DNA from 2 places in the Micromonospora trifolii genome. Region 1 is predicted to be linked to the other one. Evidence: riboswitches for the same ligand, from Rfam matches in the RefSeq annotation. Region 1 holds a riboswitch; the other holds the start of a gene.
What was found. A riboswitch is a leader RNA that binds a small molecule or an ion and turns the genes downstream of it on or off. The one in region 1 is predicted to bind thiamine pyrophosphate.
Positions count from the first base shown of each region.

Region 2: it holds a riboswitch for thiamine pyrophosphate, as region 1 does, so the genes downstream of both, thiE (thiamine phosphate synthase) here and ACQRWP_RS21075 (ECF transporter S component) in region 1, are expected to answer to the same signal.

Region 1 covers NZ_CP191526.1:4,553,408-4,556,808, reverse strand. The annotation lists gene ACQRWP_RS21080 (ABC transporter ATP-binding protein) at 1-1,028, opposite strand, end outside; gene ACQRWP_RS21075 (ECF transporter S component) at 1,150-1,743, opposite strand; TPP riboswitch at 1,818-1,922, opposite strand; gene ACQRWP_RS21070 (alpha/beta fold hydrolase) at 2,030-2,860, shown strand; gene ACQRWP_RS21065 (aminoglycoside N(3)-acetyltransferase) at 2,890-3,401, shown strand, end outside.
Region 2 covers NZ_CP191526.1:5,275,265-5,278,665, reverse strand. The annotation lists gene ACQRWP_RS24510 (ThuA domain-containing protein) at 1-1,507, opposite strand, end outside; TPP riboswitch at 1,820-1,929, shown strand; gene thiE (thiamine phosphate synthase) at 1,924-2,550, shown strand; gene thiO (glycine oxidase ThiO) at 2,544-3,401, shown strand, end outside.

The sequences.
Region 1 (3,401 bases):
TGAAAGACCGACCCGATCCGTCGGGCCAGCGCGGGCGCCCGCCACCGGTGCGGGGGAGTGCGGTGGTCCGCGCCGGCCAACTCGGCGGACGCGGTGACCCGCCCGCTGCCCGGCCGGAGCAGGCCGCCGAGCAGCAACGCCAGGGTGGACTTGCCGGCACCGTTCGGTCCGCGTACGGCGAGTGCTTCACCGGCGCGTACCGCCAGATCGGTGTGGCCCAGCCGGGGCGGCAGGCCGAGCCGGTCGGCGGTGAGCAACAGCTCCCCGGGGCCGGCGGTGGCCGCCCGGGGCGCGATGGGGTGACCGGGCACCCAGACCCCCTCGGCGGCCAGGGCGGCGCCGTGGGCGGCGAAGACCGCCTCGGGCGTGCCGTCCGCGCGGACGCCGCCACCCGGTTCCAGGACGACCACCCGGTCGACCAGCGGCAGTGCCTCGGCGACCCGGTGTTCGACCAGGATCAGCGTGGTGTCGGCGTCCAGCGCGCCGGCCACCGCGTGCCGGACCAGCTCGGCCCCGGCCGGGTCGAGGTTGGCGGTCGGCTCGTCGAGCAGCAGCAGGGCGGGGCGCAGGGCCAGCGCGCCGGCCAGGGCGAGGCGTTGCTGCTCGCCGCCGGAGAGCGCCGCGGTGTGACGGTCCCGGGAGTACGGGAAGCCGACCCGGTGCAGCGCCTCGTCCACCCGGGGCCAGATCTCGTCGGCCGGCACACCCCGGTTCTCCAGCCCGAACGCGACGTCGTCGCCGCAGCGCGTCATCACCAGCTGGGTCTCCGGGTCCTGGAAGACGATGCCGACCCGTTCCCGCCCCTTGCGCGGGTCGAGCCCGTCGATCTCGACGGTGCCCTCCTGCTCGCCGGAGTCCTCGGGAAGCAGCCCGGCCAACGCGCTGAGCAGGGTGCTCTTACCGGCCCCCGACGGCCCGAGCAGCAAGACTCGCTCCCCAGCCTCCACCCGCAGGTCAACACCCCGAACAGCCCAGGCGCGCCGCCCCGCGTGCCGCCACCCGAACCCCCGCAGCAGTACCCCGCCCACCAAACCCACCCCCTCCGGGCCGCGCGCCCCGCCTCCACCCTGCACGGTCGATCATGAGATTGACGGTGGTTATGAAGATCCATCCGCCCGTCAACCTCATGATCGACGCGAGTTGGTTGGGTCAGATCAGGGCTCGGTTTCGGCCTGCTGGGAAGCGGTCCAGGACGCCGGTGTTGGCCAGGGCCTGGGTTAGCAGCCAGCCGCCTAGGCCGGCGATCACGGTGGCACTGACGATGGTGAGCAGCGCGTACGGGATGCGGTAGTCGGTCAGTGCGTAGTCGACGTTCCAGACGAAGAAGTCGAACAGTGCGGCGCTGAGGCCGGTCAGCGCGCCCGCGAACACCGCGGTCGGCAGCCGGAACGACCGGTACCGGAAGGCGGCGAAGGCCAGCTCGGCGCCGATGCCCTGCACGATGCCCTGCGGGATCACCGTGCCGGCCCACTGGCTGCCCAGCAGCGCGGACAGGACCGCGGCCACGGTTTCGCAGTAGAGCGCGGCGCCGGGCTTGCGGATGACCAGCCCACCGATCACCGCCGGCATCAGCCAGACGCCGTAGAGCAGCGTCTGCGCCGGCGGGAAGAAGGCGAACGCGCCCTCGGTGGCGCTCCAGACCAGGCCCCAGGCCCAGAAGATGACGCCGAAGGCGACCGCGATCACCGAGGCGACCACGATGTCGATGGTGCGCCAACGGTGTGTGTCGGTGGTGGATCTCATGTGTTGCTCCCAGTTCGTGAGTGCGAACCAGGAGAAGACGCACGCCGCGTCCGGTGGCACCGGACTGCGGCGCGGCTGGAGGTCGACCGAACTCCCTGCGCTGGCATTACCCAGATCAGGTTCGAGGGTCTGCGGGCGTGCCCGCACTCTCAGCGCTGTGCGCTCCCCTGTCGGATATGAAGTTGTCTCGCTGACGCTAACACCGACCAGGGTCGCGGGCCCAGCAGGGCATCCGCCTGACCTGCGGGAGCGACCGGCGCACCGCCGTCTGGGTACGCTTCCGATCATGCGGGTTGACGCGCGAGGCTTCACGTTCGAGGTGACCGTCGGCGGTCCGACGGACGGCGTACCCGTCCTGCTGCTGCACGGTTTCCCTCAGCACAGCGGCGAGTGGGACGACGTGGTGCCGGCGCTGCACGCGGGTGGGCTGCGCACGTACGCGCTGGACCAGCGCGGTTACTCACCCGGTGCCCGGCCCACCGCGGTGGCCGACTACCGCATCCCCGAACTCGTCACCGACGTGGTGGCGGTGCTCGACGCGCTCGCGCTCGACGCCGTGCACCTGGTCGGCCACGACTGGGGCGCGATCGTGGCCTGGGGGGTTGCCGCCCGGCACCCCGAGCGGGTCCACACGCTGACCGCGGTGTCCGTACCGCACCCGGCGGCCATGGCGCACGCCCTGAGCACCGACGCCCAACAGAAGGCCCGGTCGTCGTACATCGCGCTGTTCCGCAAGCCCGACAAGGCGGAGAAGGTGCTGCTGGCGTGGCACGCCACCGCGCTGCGCAAGCTCCTCGGCGGGGTGGGCGACACGTCTCGGGTGAACCGGTACGCCGACCCGATGCGTGAGCCGGGGGCGCTCACGGCCGCGCTGAACTGGTACCGGGCGATGTCCCGCGCCGACCTGGCCGGCGTCGGCCCGGTCGCGGTGCCCACCACGTACGTCTGGAGTGACCGGGACGTCGCCATCGGCCGGACCGCCGCCGAGGCGTGCGCGCAGAACGTCACCGGGGACTACCGGTTCGTGCAGCTGCCCGGGGTGAGTCACTGGATCCCGGACGCGGCGCCGGCCCCGCTCGCCGAGGCGATCCTGGCCCGAGCCGGCGGAACGGCCTGAGCCGTGCGGGTCAATGAAGGAAAGTCATCGTGACGACGGACGCCGGCGGGCCGGGCAGCCGTCGCTCGATCGCCGCGCAGCTGCGCGTGCTGGGCGTACGCCCGGGCGCGACGCTGCTGGTGCACGCCTCGCTGCGTCCGCTGGGCTTCATCAGCGGCGGTCCGCACGCGGTGGTGCTCGCCCTGCGCGACGTGCTCGGCCCGGACGGCACGATCGTCGTGCCCACCCACACACCCGACAACAGCGACCCCGCGCAGTGGCGCAACCCGCCGGTGCCGGCGGGCTGGTGGCCGCTGATCCGCTCGGAGATGCCGGGCTTCGACCCGGCGGTCACCCCGAGCCGGTTCATGGGTGCGCTCGCCGAGACGGTCCGCGGCTGGCCCGGTGCGCTGCGCAGCTCCCATCCGCACGTGTCGTTCGCCGCGCTCGGCCCGGCCGCCGAGCAGGTGGTGGCCGGGCACACCCTGGCGGACATGCTCGGCGAGGGCTCCCCGCTGGCCCGCCTCTACGACCTCGACGCCGACGTGTTGCTGCTCGGCGT
Region 2 (3,401 bases), 720 kb from region 1:
GGAAGCCCATCGCGTAGATCTCGGGACGGGTCTTCTCGGTGCCCGGCGCGAAGAGGTTGCCCGCCGGAACGGTGTACGTCCCGTCGTCCTCGGGGTGGATCCGGATCACCTTGCCGCGCAGGTCGTTGGTGTTGGCGGAGGTGCGCTGCGCGTCGTAGTCCTGGCGGCCCGACCGCTCGTCGATCGGCGAGTACGAGTTCGACTCGAACGGGTTGGTGTTGTCACCGGTGGCCAGGTACAGGTTGCCGTCGCCGTCGAAGGCCATGCTGCCGCCGGCGTGGCAGCAGGTGTTGCGCTGGGTGTCGACCCGCAGCACCTGCTTTTCGCTGGCCAGGTCGATGGTGTCGCCGGTCACCGTGAACCGGGACAGCAGGTTGCGGGTTACCCCGTCGTTCGGGGCGTAGTACAGGTACACCCACTTGTTGGTGGCGAAGTCCGGGTCGAGCCGGATGCCGATGAGGCCGTCCTCGTTACCGGTGAAGACGTCCAGGTCGACGGCGGTGACGGTGTTGCCGGTGTCCGGCTTCACGATCTGCACGCGACCGTCGCGCTCGATGTAGAAGACCCGCCCGTCGGGGGCGACGTCCAGCTCCATCGGGTTGCTGGTGTTGCTGTCCAGCGCGACCTTCTCGAAGTTCGAGGTCTTCGAGGCGCCGCAGTCGGCGTTCTCGACCCCGGCCGCGGTGCGGATGCCGCCGAGCAGGTGGGAGAGGAACTCGGGCTCGGCGTACGACTCCCGGGTGTGCCCCCCGCCGGTGTACCAGGAGCGGCCACCGTCGTAGTCCTGACACCAGGCGATCGGGTGGTCCGCACCCATCGCGCCGGCACCGGCGGTGTAGCTCTTCTCGTCCAGGCTGGCCAGCACGTGCACGTCCGGCCGAGGGTTGGTCTGGTAGTTGTACCACTCGTCGAACCGGGACCACCGGTCCGGCAACCCGGCCGTGGACGGGTGGGCGTGGTCCTCCACCTTGACCGTGGCCTGCTGGTTCTGCGGGTGGTTGGCGAAGTACGCGCCGACCAGGTCGCCGTACCAGGCCCAGCTGTACTCGGTGTCCGACGCGGCGTGGATGCCGACGTAACCGCCGCCGGCCTTCACGTAGCGCTCGAACGCCGCCTGCTGGTCGGCGTTGAGCACGTCACCGGTGGTGGAGAGCCAGATCACCGCCTTGTACTTCGCCAGGTTGGCGTCGTTGAATGCGGCGCCGTCCTCGGAGTTGTCCACGGTGAATCCGTTGTCGACGCCGAGCTGTTGGATGGCGGCGACGCCGGTGGGGATGGAGTCGTGCCGGAAGCCGGCGGTCTTGGAGAAGACGAGGACGGAGAAGGGATCGGCCGCGGCCTTTGGCGCCTTCGGCGCCACCTGGCTGACCGGGGCTGCGGCTTTCGCATCCCGTGGGGGGACCTGGGCGGCCGCCTGGGCGGGCGCGCCGAACAGGGTGGTCGAGGCCATGGCCAGGGAGATCAGGGTTGCGGTGATGGGTACGCGGGCACGACGAGAACGGGACACGCCGCCTCCTGTGTCGTAGTGACAGAGCTCGCGGGAGTCGGCTCGCCGAAGGCCGTCCCTGATGGAGCCGGTGTTCACACCGTGCCAGGGTGCCCCCACCGACATTTTGTCGAATCGCTGAACAAATTAATTCGGCTGGCTCGATGTCGGGCAAGATGCGGACGGGTAACGGTTCTGCAACGGGGGGCGACATTCCGAACAGGACCGTATGAAGTGCCCCATGGATCTCGGTCGTTCTGGTGCGACCCGGTCCGCCGGCCACCGCCGACCCCGCGCCTTGGCAGGCCGGCGGATCTGTCGTACGGTGACACGCAAGTAACCCACGGGAGCCCGGTGTACCGGGCTGAGAGGGGGGCTGACAGCCCCCGACCGTTGAACCTGATCCGGGTAATGCCGGCGCAGGGAGGAGCGTTGCCGTGCCGTCCCTGGGGCGATTGCATCTCATCACCGACACCCGACCCGGTCGCGACCCACTCGCAGTGGTTCGCGCCGCCCTCACCGTGGCCCACGCCGACCTGGTGGTGCAGGTCCGGGTCGAGGATTCCGCCACCGACCGCGAGGCGTACGACCTGACCCGGCGGGTGCTCGCGCTCTGCGCGTCGTACCAGGCGACCTGCCTGGTCAACGACCGGTTGCACGTGGCGCTGGCGGTGGGCGCCGCCGGTGGGCACGTCGGCGCCGACGACCTGCCGGTCGCCGCCGCCCGCCGGGTGCTCGGCCCCACCGGCGTGCTGGGCGCCACCGCCCGCGCGCCGGGCCCGGCGCGCGAGGCCGTCGCTGCGGGCGCCAGCTACCTCGGCGTCGGGCCGTGTCACACCACCAGCACCAAGACCGGTCTGCCGGACCCCATCGGGCCCGCCGGCGTACGCGCCGTCGTCGACGCCGTCGACGTTCCGGTCATCGCGATCGGCGGAGTGACAGCAGCCCGGGTGCCGGCGCTGCGGGCCGCCGGGGCGTACGGGGTGGCGGTGGTCGGCGCCGTCTCCACCGCCGCCGACCCGGCACGGGCTACCGCCGAGCTGATCGAGGCCCTGACGTGCTGACCGGCCGGTCCCCGTCACCGCCGTCGAGCGACCGGGTCCGGCCGGACGTGGCGGTGGTGGGGGCGGGGCCGATCGGGTTGGCGATCGCCTGGCGTTGCGCCGCGCAAGGGCTGCGGGTGGTGGTGCACGATCCGGCGCCCGGCTCGGGGGCGTCGGCGGTGGCCGCCGGCATGCTCTCGCCGGTCGCCGAGGCGTACTTCGGTGAGCGGCAGCTGACCGGGTTGCTGCTGGCGTCCGCGGCCCGCTGGCCGGCGTTCGCCGCCGAGTTGACCGAAACGACCGGAGTCGAGATCGGCTACCGGACCGAGGGCACCCTGATGGTCGGGCTCACCGGCGACGACCTGGCCGAGGCGCGCCGGCTGTGGGCGTACCAGCAGGGGTTGGGCCTGCCGGTGACGCCGCTGCGCCCCAGCGAGCTGCGCGACCGCGAACCGGCGCTCGCCCCACGGGTGCGCGGCGGCGCGCTCGCGCCCACCGACCACCAGGTCGACCCGCGGCTGCTGGTGCCGGCGCTGCGCACGGCAGCACAGCGGGCCGGCGCGGTGCTCGTGCCGCAGCCGGTCCGGTCTCTGTCCGACGTGGACGCGCCGGTCACCGTGGTCGCCGCCGGCTGCGGGGCCGCCGCGCTCACCGGCCTGCCCGTGCGGCCGGTGAAGGGCCAGATCCTCCGGCTCCGCGCGCCCGACGGCGTCGCGCCGGGCTTCCGGCACGTGATCCGGGGGTACGCCGACGGTGAGCACGTCTACCTGGTGCCCCGCGCCGGCGGTGAGGTCGTGCTCGGCGCGACGGTCGAGGAGCGCTCGGACACCACTGTCACCGCCGGCGCGGTGCAGCGGCTGCTGCGCGCCGGG